Regions from separate parts of the Rhodococcus sp. PSi06 genome, predicted to be linked through region 3. Evidence: predicted binding sites of a transcription regulator. Region 3 holds the regulator's gene; each other region holds the start of a gene.

Region 1 (4,059 bases), on a different contig from region 3:
TGTAGTACTCCCCCTCGAAGTCGACGCGATCGCCGAGCCAGAGCTCGCGCATCAAGCGCACCGACTCACGCAGCCGTGCAAAACGTTCCTTGAACTCCGGCCACTCGCCGGTGAATCCGGTAGCGATCTCGTTGAGTGCCTCGCCGGTTCCCACGCCCAGCATGATGCGTCCGGGATAGAGACATCCCATCGTGGCGAACGCCTGCGCGATGACCGACGGGTTGTAGCGGAACGTCGGCGTCAGCACCGAAGTACCGAGCTGAATCGTCTTCGTCCGCTCACCGACGGCGGTCATCCAGGCCAGCGAAAACGGGGCGTGACCGCCCTCGTGACGCCACGGCTGAAAGTGGTCACTGACGGTCGCGGAATCCATACCGTGCTGCTCGGCGAGAACACCGAGTTCGACGAGCTCCCGCGGCCCGAATTGCTCCGCCGATGCCTTGTACCCGAGCTTGAGACCCTGCGCCACGCCGAACTCCTGTCGTTGGTCGTCTAGTACTTCGATTGTGCACCCGTAGCGGTTGGCGCTGCGCCCCTAGGGTCATTCCGCAGGCTCCACTCCCCACCCGAGGGTCATTCCGTAGGCTGCACTCCCCGCCCAAGGGTCATTCCGCAGGCTCCACTCCCGCTACTGGATCCCCAGAACCGTGACCACGGCAGCCAGTACCGCGACGGCCGCAATTCCGACCGCGAAAATCCACAGGTCACGGGATTCCGGCATCGGCGCTCCACTTTCGAGGGCGGCGCGCACCCGCATCCATCTCCGCAGTCCGACCACGGGTGCGGCGGCGGACAGTGCGATGAGGATCAGTCCGAGTGCGGTGCGCACCCAGCCGGTGCTGAACTCCGGAACCAGGTGAACGATGGCGATCCCGCCCGCGAGCAAGCCGAGTGAGGTGCGTAGCCAGGCAAGAAAGGTGCGTTCACTGGCCAGAGTGAATCGCTCGTCGGGGCGAGTCACGCGGGAGCGGTGATGCGCTCGCGGATGAGACGGGCAACCAATTCAGGATTGTCGGGGGTGAAGACCAGAGAGATGCGGCGAATGGTGAGCACCACTGCAGTGTCCTTCTTGGGACGCAGGACGTCCAGCGGGAGCCACTGGTCTGTTGTCGAGGCGCCCCACAGCCGCCAACGTCCGTTCCAGTTGCCCAGCACGGCGGTGTCGACGGCGCGGATGTCGCCGTAGGGGACGAACTTCTTCGTGGCGAGGGGGAAGTAGTAGTGCCTCAGCGTGACGCCGAACTGGTCGAGTAGAACCAGCCCGTCGTCATAGATGACGTCGCGATTTATTTGCACAGGTAACGATAAATCTCCGAGACGTGAGTGCACAACGGCGGCCTTGATTTCGCGCATCTCGCCGATTCATAGCCGCTTTCGGTCCCGTGCTGTTTGCTTCACTTTTCTGTCGGTGGGTCGAGTTACTGTTCTTTTTGTTCGAACATGTGTTCTTGTTTCGGGTCACCGGGGGGTGAAGATCATGGCCGTACCGACCGTGTCAGTGGATGCGTTGGTCGCTGCTGCGCGGGAGGAAAATCGGCAGGCCGCCCGCAAGATAGCCGCGTGCTACCGGGTGCATTGCGAGTGGATCACCCACGATTCCAAGCACAAGCACTACAGCCGATATGGACGCACCGAGATGGCCGTCGCGTTGGGCTGCTCGGCGACGGTCGCCGAGGCGTATGTCTCGGTCGGGGTCGCCCTGCACACCCGCCTCCCCCTGGTGAAGAAGGCATTCGAGTCCGGGGAAATCGACCTCCCGCGCATTCGGACGGTGTGCCGAATCCTCGACAACCTCTCGGACGACATCGTGATCTCCGTCGAGGACGAGATCGTCGAAGCGGCCCGACGGTCCTCGCCCGGTCCCCTGGAGAAAGAGATCTGGGACATCCTGCTGCGAGTGGCACCGGAGGAAGCAGCAGCACTACGGGAGTTCGCGAAACGATTCCGGCATGTCTCCTACAGCCCCGCCGGTGAATTGGCGCGCATCCGAGCGGAACTGACCGCCCCCGAAGCTGCTGCGGCGTGGCAGCTGCTCGAGGAGATGGCCGACACGCTCTGCCCGAAAGATCCGCGCGGTAAGCAGGAACGTTTGTGTGATGCGTTCATGGCCCGCATGCACGGCGTACCCCGACTGGTGTGCCGATGCCAACGCGAGGACTGCCCGAAAGCCGATGCAGCATTGCCGGATCGTCGGGTGCCGCTGACGATGATCACCGTCGACATCGCCACCCTCCTCGGGCTACTCGCCAATCCGGCGTACCTGGCCGGGCACGGATCCATCGACCCCGACCTCGCGCGGGAGTTGGCGCGCAACAGTCAGTGGCAGATCCTGCTCACCGACGCCGTCACCCTCGCCGAGAAACTCGGCCTCGCCCACCAGAACCCGGACACCGGGGAATGGGAACGACGCACGAACGACGAAAACTCAGGGACGGCAACAGAATCCGAGACAGACACACACACGAACGTAGGTTCGGCTGCCGATTCTGATGAAACAGGGTCGGCGGCGAATTCTGGGGCAGAGGCTGCTTCCTCGACCGAACAGATTTCGACCAGTTCGCCTGCACCGGCACACGTGCCGGGGAACACCTCGGCACCGGCACCAGTCGCACCGACAGACGAAGTCGACCAGACCGAGGAAGGCAGCCGGTCCGAGGACAACGACAAGACCGAGGACAACGACGAGACCGAGCAGGACGGCCGGTCCGAGGAGAACGGCGAGACCGCACCCGCAGCAGCGTCCGCCCCGTCAGCAACCCCGCATCCACAGAGACCCGATCCCGTTCGGAGACACGCAGCAACTCGCGCTACGGCACCGCTGACCGACCCGCCATCGGATCCGATACTGCGAGCCGACCCAGAGGCAGCAGCAGTGCCGGTCCCCGCCTCAGCTCCACGCGCACCTGAGCACTGGACGAATCCTGCACCTGACCCTGCACCGAAATATAGCGAACACCGCTCGCCCGCAACAACATCCGCTACGCCAGCAGCCGAAGGCCCGGCACCAGGACTAGACTCGACCGCCGCTGCCAGCATTGACCGACATCAGCGCCGCCTGGGATCACTGGCCTCCGCTGCGGCTCGGTTCTGCACCCACACACCCGTAGGCAAGGGCACACGGCACAGCTCTGCCCTCGATCCGGCCGCTCACAACCGCTCCGCCGGCACGTCGATCGGCGCATCAACAGTGCGCTCACCGGCAGACATCTACCTCGGCAACGCATCCCTCGCCGCAGCCCTGGAAGCCGCCATCGCCGCCGACCCCACCCTCGGAAAATCCATCGGACGCGACCCGCTCACCGACCGCGCCCTGATCTACCGACCCGATGCCCTCACCACCGCCGCAGTCCGACTCCGCGACCGACACTGCCGCTTCCCCGACTGCCACCGACCCGCCGCACACTGCCAACTCGACCACATCATCGCCTTCGACCACACCAACCCCCGCGGCGGAGGCTGGACCACCATCAACAACCTGCACTGCCTCTGCGAATACCACCACACCGTCAAAACCGCCGGCTACTGGAAAGCCGTCATGCTCCCCGGCGGCGCGATCCTCTGGACCTCCACCTCGAAAACCACCCGAATCACCCTGCCCGCGAACGGCACAGCCGTGCCCGTCATCGGCAACGACCTCCGCCCACACATCCCCACCAAGCCGAGACGATCCGGCATCATCGCCTACCCCGACCCAACGAACCCACCCGACACCGACGAACCTGCAACCGACGAAGCAGAAACCGAAAGACCAAAAGCCGAGGAACCAGAAGCAGCCACCGAAACCGCTGCCGACGACACCGAAGAACCGCCCTTCTAGGTGTCCGCTCCTCGGCCGGCATTCGCCGAAACCGGCGCAGGTGTCCGAACCAACGTCAGCTGCGATGTCCGACGCAGCTCGAATCCGATCGAGAGATAGAGGTCGATGGCACGCACATTCGCAGCAGATGCATGCAGAAACGGCTCTTCCCCGCGGGCGCGGATACCGTGGGCGACCGCGCGCACCAAGTCCGTGGCGAGACCCTGCCCTCGGAACGCAGGGTCGGTGCACACCGCACTGAT
Region 2 (4,059 bases), on a different contig from region 3:
ATACTGGCGGATGATCCGGTCCAGCTCGGGGTAGGTCCGTCGCAGCCCCGCCACCACCAACGTCGGCAACGCTGCGTGCAGTGTCGCATTGAGTCTGGTGAACGCCGAGCCAGGATCCCCAACGGGAGATCCGAGTACCGCACCGACCAGTTCGATTTCCGGCGCGTACTCCGGAGACATCTCCGCCGTCCAGGACGTCGCCAGCCCACCGCCGGAATAGCCCCACAGCGCGACCGGCGTACTGCTGTTCAACTCGAGCGGCTCGAACGAGAGCGACGCGCGGATGGCGTCGAGCGTGCAGAATCCAGGTTCCTGCGGCGAACCCCAGTGACCGTCGGGGCCCTCGTGGTCCGGGATCGAGATGGTCCACCCGCGACGCAGAGCGTGGAGTACCAGCAGGAACTCGAACTGCGGAACAGCGCCGAAAGCCTTCGAGCCACGACGGAGCGCGTACGACGGAAAGCACGAGGACGCGACCCCGTCGATGGCGCACTGATACGACAGCAGTACCGGTTCGGCGTTCTGCGGGCGCAGCACCGTCGTGACGCTGGCCTGCGGTAGACCGCCCAGATCAGCGGTGCGGTAGAGCAGTTGCCAGGCATCGACGTGCTGGTGCACGCGTCCGAACATCGCCACCTCGACCGGTCGTACCTTGAGAACCGTGCCGGGCAGAGCCGCTTCGTATCCCTCGGGCGCGGCGTAGAACGGATCGTCCTCGGGCCTGGTCGCGTCGTCGCAGCTGGGCCACCGTTCCATCGGCCAGGACTGTTCGTCCTCCATCGATCTGTCGACGCTCATATCCCACCGCTTCTTGTCCGAGTCTCTCCGTCACACTAACTTGCCCTGTATCGCCCCATTTCATGCAGCCTGCTGCCAGTTGGTGATCAGAACATCGGTCGCGTAGCTCAGGTCGAGGCCTTCTCCGCCCCAGTTCGGATCGATGGCGTCGGGTGCGATATCGCCGTACCGTCGTCGAAGTTCGTCGGCGTCACCGGACATCGCCGGCGCGTGAATCATCGCGATTCCCGAAGGGTGATGAAACGAGAAACGTTGATCCCCCAGGGCATCTACGAAGAAGTAGCCGTCGTGCAGTGCGCGATGATGTTCGCCGCACAGCAAGACCAGGTTGTCCAGTGACGTCGCGCCTCCCCGTGAGCGGTAGGTGACGTGATGAGCATGCAGAAATCGAGTGCGCCCGCAACCGGGAGCCGTGCAGCAGCGGTCTCGAATAATCAACTGGCGCAACTGACTTCGGCTCGGAACTTTGGCAGTCGGACTCCACCGCACGGTTTTGCCCAGGCGGCCGTGCCCGATCGTCCGCATGACGGCAGAGCACAGCACCTGAGCCAAAGTCTCGTCGTCCAGCCCTGGGCCGTCGTCGAAATGGGCATGATCATGACCTGCTTCGTCGATGCCGCCGATGTGCACCAGCACCTCCGCGGCAGGCGAAACAACCGGCGAGTCCAGCGCATCGCACACCATCTCCGCCATCGCGATCATTGCCGGGACCGGATTGGGAGGCGCAGGGGCGGCCCGATCGGCGTCCGCTTCGTCTTCGGTTCGGGTCCGCTCGTATTCGGCCCTGGTCAACGCGGCCAGAAGCCGTTTGCCGTCCTCCGGACGGAACCGCGCCGTGAGTACCAGCGACCCGTCGTCCTCGTCCCAGCGCCACCGCCCCACGGACGGATCCATGGCGACACCGTTGCCCCTGGTCGGGCGCATCGCTTTCTTCAGACCACGGCAGAGCCGTTCGATGTGCGCGGCGGGGGCATCGAGCGCTTTCTGCAGCAACGACGCCTCGTTCTCGGCCGTGGCCACCCGCGTCATCGCCCGCACCTTCGAGTAGGAGACGGTTCCGCTCAGATAAGCCGAGGTGATCAACGGCAAATCTCGCATCGCTTTGGCCACCCGTACCTGCTCACGAGCGGTGTGCAGATCGACTCCAGCGCGCCAGGACAACCAATGCGCACACGACCTGACCTCCCATCCCGCCCAGCCGCACCTTGCGTCGAACTCACCCACCAAGATCAGATACTGAGCCGATGCTGCCGCGATCTGACCTGCCAAAGCGCAGATTTCGGTCTCGATTTCCTTCGTCTCGATCCGCCCCGCCTCGGATGCCTGCTCGGACATGTCGATCATGAACGCCCCCATTCATCGAATGCATGTTCGATGAAGGTACGACAGGGTACCGACAGAAACACTTTCCGTGGACCGACCCGTCCCCGCGGGGACGTTTTTTCTCTTGCTTTCTCGCCGCGGGGCCCGATACTGACACCAGATGCTGGATCCGACCGAAGGGTGGTGCAGCCGTGGACAGTACCGACACCTGGGGCATTCCCAGCGCAGAGTTCCTGCGGTGGTATCTGCTGGCCGCGTTCCTCGCAGTGGTTCTCACGGTGGCCGGCAACTGGATCGCCGCACACCGGTCCGTTCCCGCCTCTCCGACCGGACGGGTGCTCACGCCGCCCGAGGTCGGGGCACTGACCAACGACACCCAGGCGGTGATGGCGTCACTGGCCATTCTGCGCGGTGCGGACGTGATCGACTCGAGGGGCAGAGTGCGGCGCTCACTGACCGCCACCGAGCGGACGCATCTGGACTGGTTCACCCGAACCGTCCTCGAACGCCTCGGAAGCGGGAAGGCACCTCTGGTTCGATCCCGGTTGGTGACGAACATGTCCGGGTCGTGCGCGCAGCTGCGCAGTGCGCTCGTCGACGAAGGCTTGATGCATGGCTCGGCAGAGCGTCCGATGCTTGCGCGAGCGTTCCCCATCCTGTTCGTCGCCGGTGTCGGCATCGTTCGTATCGTCGTTGGCAGTGCACACAATAAGCCGGTGTGGTTCCTCGTCGGAATCGTTCTCGTGCTGCTCGCGCTGCTCCCCGTTGCCGTCCGCAGACCACGGCGTACCGCCCTCGGGGATTCGGAGCTCCGCCGACTACGCGTCGAGAACGACTACCTCTCTCCGCGCTCGCGACCGTCGTTCACCGCATACGGGCCGTCGCGTGCGGGCATGTCGGCTGCTCTTTTCGGAGCAGGAGCACTGATGGTGCTCGATCCAGCCATGGCCGGCGCGCTCAGCTACGGCACCGCACATGCCGGCGGTGCGGCATCGTTCGGCTTCGGCGGCGAAAGTGGTAGCAGCGGGGGCGACGGCGGCGGCAGTAGTTGCGGAGGCGGCGGCTGTGGCGGCGGCGGGTGCGGCGGATGAGTACCGAGACCGTGCCGGTCGGGCTCGGAATCGGTTGGCGCTCCGAGGTTTCGGGAATTATCTCGAAATTGACGGGGCTTGCGTTCTGCGAGGTGATTGCCGAGTCGATCGGAGACCACGTCCCGGAGCGCCTCACCGCGTTGGGCGTCCCTGTCATCACCCATGGAATCGGTTTGTCGCTGGGCGGTGCCGAGCCGGTGGAGCACAATCGAATAGCAAATCTGCAGCGGGTGGCCTCGCTGCTCGGGTCCCCGATCGTGAGCGAACACATCGCCTTCGTTCGAGCCGACGGAATCGAGGCCGGGCATCTGCTTCCGATGCCGCGGACCCGCGACGCCTTGACGGTGCTGATCGGCAACATCGCGCGGACACAGGACGGGTTGACCGTTCCGCTGGCGGTGGAAAACATTGCGGCCCTCTTCGATTGGCCGGAGGACGAGCTGACCGAAAGCGAGTTTCTCGCCGAACTCGTCGAACGCACCGGAGTCCGCCTGGTCTTGGACATCGCCAATGTCTACGCCAACGCACGCAACCGAGGCCGTGACCCCTGGACCGAACTTTCCCGGCTGCCTCTGGACCGAATTGCCTACTGCCACATTGCGGGAGGCACAGTTATCGAGGGCGTCTACCATGACTCGCACACCGCGGCGGTTCCCGAGGAGGTGCTCGAGCTACTGCGAACGTTCACCGCAGCCGGGCACCGCGCCCCACTCACGCTCGAGCGTGACGGACACTACCCACCCGAGGTCGAGTTACTGGACGAACTCGACGCGATCGCCGATTCGGCAGGACTGACACGAATCACCCCGGAGCGCGTGCTGGGCCCGGCGGTGTGAGCGAGGAGCTG
Region 3 (4,059 bases):
GACACTGCGGGCATCGGTCAATGCCGAGGTTCCCCAGCGCACCGCCGCAGTGCTGGCCCTTGTGCGCCCCGTATTGACGGCCGCTCTTGCGGTATCGGGTCGACTACAGGCGGCATCGGGTGAGCCTGCCGAGGATGTGCGCGAACAGCTCGAGGGGTTGATCTTTCGGGGCTTCATCACCGAGTTCGGTTCTCGCAGACTGGCGGACCTGCCGCGATATCTCGCCGCAGCGGCCAAGAGGTTGGCCGCGCTTCCGAGCAGCGCAGGCCGGGATGCTGCTGCGATGGATGTACTCGACCGCGTCTACGCCTCGTACGGAAGGCTGCTGGATTCGCTCCCGGAGAGCCGAAAGAACAGCGCAGGCGTGCAGGAGCTGTTCTGGATGATCGAAGAATTGCGGGTAGGGCTGTTCGCGCAAGGAATTCGCACTGCATATCCGGTCTCGGAGAAGCGCATCGAGAAGGCGATCTCCGATCAGGCCCGCTGACGCGCTGGGCTGTCAGTCGACGTCGGCCGACTCTCGGTGCTTGCGCAGCTCACGTATTTCCTTCTCGAAATCCTCGGCCGAGCTAAAGGAACGATAGACGGAGGCGAATCGCAGATACGCGACCTCGTCCAGGTCACGTAGCGGACCCAGAATGGCCAGTCCCACTTCGTTGCTGGGAATTTCGGCGGAACCGGCAGCGCGGATGGCATCTTCCACCTGCTGAGCGAGCAGGTTAAGTGCGTCGTTGTCGACATCCCTGCCCTGGCAGGCTCTACGTACTCCCTTGACGACCTTTTCACGGCTGAACGGTTCGGTGACCCCGCTGCGCTTCACGACGGCCAGCACTGCAGCCTCGACCGTGGTGAATCGTCGACCACACTCGGGGCATGAGCGACGCCGCCGAATTGCTTGCCCCTCGTCCATTTCACGCGAATCGACCACGCGTGAGTCGGGGTGCCTGCAGAACGGGCAATGCATGTGGGAGCCTCCGTCGTAGCCGATGCACCGACGTCGAACATTCGTGTCGGGGCAGTCAGTCGAGGATACTCAGTCATTCTGCGTGCACTGGGGCCGGTGGTCATCTGCCGGGCGCGTACTCGACCACAGCTCCATCGTGAACCTCGACCACACCGGCAGGCTGTCCCGCATCGGGTGTTGCGGCTCGCACGTTCGCGATTCCGATCAGGCCACCGGCGACGACGACGACTGCCAGCATCCACAGCACCAGCGATCGCATCCGCACCGGCTGACCGGCGAAGTGCGCCGAGGTCTCGTCGAAGGCGCGATCGGCGGCCTCGCGGTCGGTGACGTCGGTCCAGGACGGCTCCAGAACCGGCAGGCACGCTGACGTCTGTGCTCCGTGCGTCTCGAGAGAACTCCGCGTCTGGAGAGAAGTCCGCGTCGCGGGGGAATTGCGCAGCGCGGGACGAGCACGTCGACGACGCTCGACGCCAGTGGACCGGGTACGGACACCTACGGTGGTGGGGCGATCGGTGGTGATGGTCATCGGAACCTCGTCTTCGCTCGTTGGATCGCTTTTTCGATCAGGCGTTCGATGGACGCTTGTTCGAAGTTCTATCACGAGCCTCCGACAAAGTCTGTAGAAAACGCGACACGAGTCGAACAGATGTTTGATTCAACAGCTGATACACGCTAGATTCGTGTCAGAAACCACACGCCACACGAGTCGACACCATCAACTCCAGTCCGCGCAGAATTCATCACGCAGACCGGATCCAGGACATCAGCAGGAGGCCGACAGCATGAAGGACCAGACCTCGACGAGGTCGACCACGGGTTCCAAGACGACGGGTTCGAAGACGCCGGGTTCCGCGACCACCAAGGCCGCGGCCGCGAAGCCCGCCGCGGAGCCGACGCCCAAGGCCATGGAAGTCGGCACCGACATCAGCGCCGGCCTGACGGAGCGACAGCGGAAGGTACTCGAGGTCATTCGGGCTTCGGTGACCGAGCGCGGTTACCCGCCCAGCATTCGTGAGATCGGGGACGCCGTCGGCCTGACGTCCACGTCGTCCGTTGCTCATCAGCTCCGCACCCTGGAGCGGAAGGGATTCCTGCGGCGCGACGCCAATCGCCCCCGCGCGGTCGACGTTCGCGGTCTCGACGAGGTGCAGGCAGATCAGGCTGCCGCTGCGGTCGACGGTTCGTCCGAGGATCAGGATCGCCTGCCGACTCCGACGTTCGTACCGGTGCTGGGGCGGATCGCCGCCGGTGGACCGATCCTCGCCGAGGAAGCCGTCGAGGATGTGTTCCCGCTCCCCCGCGAGTTGGTCGGTCAGGGTTCGCTGTTCCTGCTGAGGGTCGTCGGTGAATCGATGATCGATGCAGCGATCTGCGACGGTGACTGGGTCGTCGTTCGCCAGCAGTCCGTGGCAGACAACGGAGACATCGTGGCCGCGATGATCGACGGTGAGGCCACCGTCAAGACGTTCAAGCGGTCGAAGGGTGAGGTGTGGTTGCTGCCGCACAACCCACTGTTCGAGCCGATTCCTGGTAACAATGCCGCCATCCTCGGCAAGGTAGTCACCGTGATGCGCAAGCTGTAGGAATTGCTTCGGCAGTGACACGGGAAGGGCCGCAGCACATGTGCTGCGGCCCTTGCCGTGTCGAGCGTCTACCGATCGGAGGTTCGGACGAATCAGAGGTTCAGTCCGCGACCGATGATCTCCTTCATGATCTCGGTGGTGCCGCCGTAGATCGTCTGGACGCGAGAGTCCATGTAGGCCTTGGCGATCGGGTATTCCTTCATGTAGCCGTAGCCGCCGTGCAACTGCAGGCACCGGTCGATCAGCTTGACCTGATTCTCGGTGGTCCACCACTTCGCCATCGCGGCTTCCTGGACTGTCAACTTGCCTTCGTTGAGCAGTTCGATGAACTTGTCCACCATGATTCGAGTGGCGGTGGTTTCGGTGGCCAACTCCGCCAACACGAATCGGGTGTTCTGGAACTTGCCGATCGACTTCCCGAACGCCTTGCGGTCGCGGCAGTACTGGATGGTCATGTCCAGTGCCGATTCCATGGCCGCTGCTGCAACCACGGCGATCGAGAGGCGTTCCTGGGGAAGGTTCTGCATGAGGTAGATGAAGCCCATGCCCTCTTCACCGAGCAGGTTGGCGGCGGGCACGCGAACGTCGGTGAAGCTGAGTTCGGCGGTGTCCTGGGCCTTCATGCCGATCTTGTCGAGGTTGCGTCCCCGCTCGAAACCGGGCATGTCGCGCTCCACTACCAGCAGGCTGAAGCCCTGGGCACCCTTCTCGGGGTCGGTGCACGCTACGACGATGATCAGATCGGCGTTGATCCCGTTGGTGATGAACGTCTTCGATCCGTTCAGGACCCAGTCGTCGCCGTCGCGCACGGCCTTGGTCTTGATGCCCTGCAGATCGCTTCCGGTGCCCGGCTCGGTCATGGCGATCGCGGTGATCAGCTCACCCGAGCAGAATCCGGGGAGCCAACGCTGCTTCTGCTCGTCGTTGGCCAGTTCGATGAAGTACGGCGCGACGACGTCGTTGTGCAGCGTGAAGCCGATGCCGCTGTAGCCGCCGCGGGTGGTTTCCTCGGTCACGATGGCGTTGTAGCGGAAGTCCTTGACGCCGCCGCCGCCGAACTCCTCCGGTGCGGCAGTTCCGAGGAAGCCCTGCTTGCCGGCCTCTACCCAGACACCGCGGTCGACGATGTTCTGCTCTTCCCACTTGGCATGGTTGGGCGCTACGTGCTGTTCGAGAAACTTCCGGTACGACTCCCGGAACAGCTCGTGCTCGGGCTCGAAAAGTGTGCGGTCCACGCAGATCTCCTTGTTCGATGCGCACCGTCGTCGACCACGAGAAAGGGGTGTCACAGCGCGGTCGTCGGTGCGACTGACGTCACCGTTCAACAGTACGTTCGCGGTATACCGGGGGTCGATGACCAAAACGTGCGCGATCCGTGACCGCCCCCGCTAAGTCCGCCGGTTCGCGGTGCTTCTCGCGAGCGCCGAGACGATCGGATAGCCGAGCAGGATGCCGAGCGAACCCCACGCGATCCCGCCCAGTTCGACCGATCCGACCGACAGCGTGAGG

Evidence for each region. The regulator LexA, encoded in region 3, represses DNA repair genes until DNA is damaged. The targets are predictions, from matches to a motif close to CGAACANNTGTTCG.
Region 1: a site for LexA is predicted at 1,436-1,449, ahead of ACFI9K_RS18835 (HNH endonuclease signature motif containing protein). Genes of this name have one in related genera too.
Region 2: a site for LexA is predicted at 2,159-2,172, ahead of ACFI9K_RS10820 (HNH endonuclease signature motif containing protein). Genes of this name have one in related genera too.

Annotation. Positions count from the first base shown of each region.
Region 1 is NZ_JBHNYO010000014.1:150,098-154,156, forward strand. Features, by position in the region: gene fgd (glucose-6-phosphate dehydrogenase (coenzyme-F420)) at 1-469, opposite strand, end outside; gene ACFI9K_RS18825 (YidH family protein) at 629-961, opposite strand; gene ACFI9K_RS18830 (hypothetical protein) at 958-1,296, opposite strand; gene ACFI9K_RS18835 (HNH endonuclease signature motif containing protein) at 1,478-3,817, shown strand; gene ACFI9K_RS18840 (GNAT family N-acetyltransferase) at 3,814-4,059, opposite strand, start outside.
Region 2 is NZ_JBHNYO010000007.1:32,182-36,240, forward strand. Features, by position in the region: gene ACFI9K_RS10815 (lipase family protein) at 1-798, opposite strand, end outside; gene ACFI9K_RS10820 (HNH endonuclease signature motif containing protein) at 859-2,142, opposite strand; gene ACFI9K_RS10825 (TIGR04222 domain-containing membrane protein) at 2,313-3,212, shown strand; gene ACFI9K_RS10830 (MbnB/TglH/ChrH family RiPP precursor modification enzyme) at 3,209-4,048, shown strand.
Region 3 is NZ_JBHNYO010000005.1:265,504-269,562, reverse strand. Features, by position in the region: gene hrpA (ATP-dependent RNA helicase HrpA) at 1-487, shown strand, start outside; gene nrdR (transcriptional regulator NrdR) at 500-964, opposite strand; gene ACFI9K_RS09395 (hypothetical protein) at 1,065-1,493, opposite strand; gene lexA (transcriptional repressor LexA) at 1,873-2,550, shown strand; gene ACFI9K_RS09385 (acyl-CoA dehydrogenase family protein) at 2,643-3,785, opposite strand; gene ACFI9K_RS09380 (uracil-xanthine permease family protein) at 3,939-4,059, opposite strand, start outside.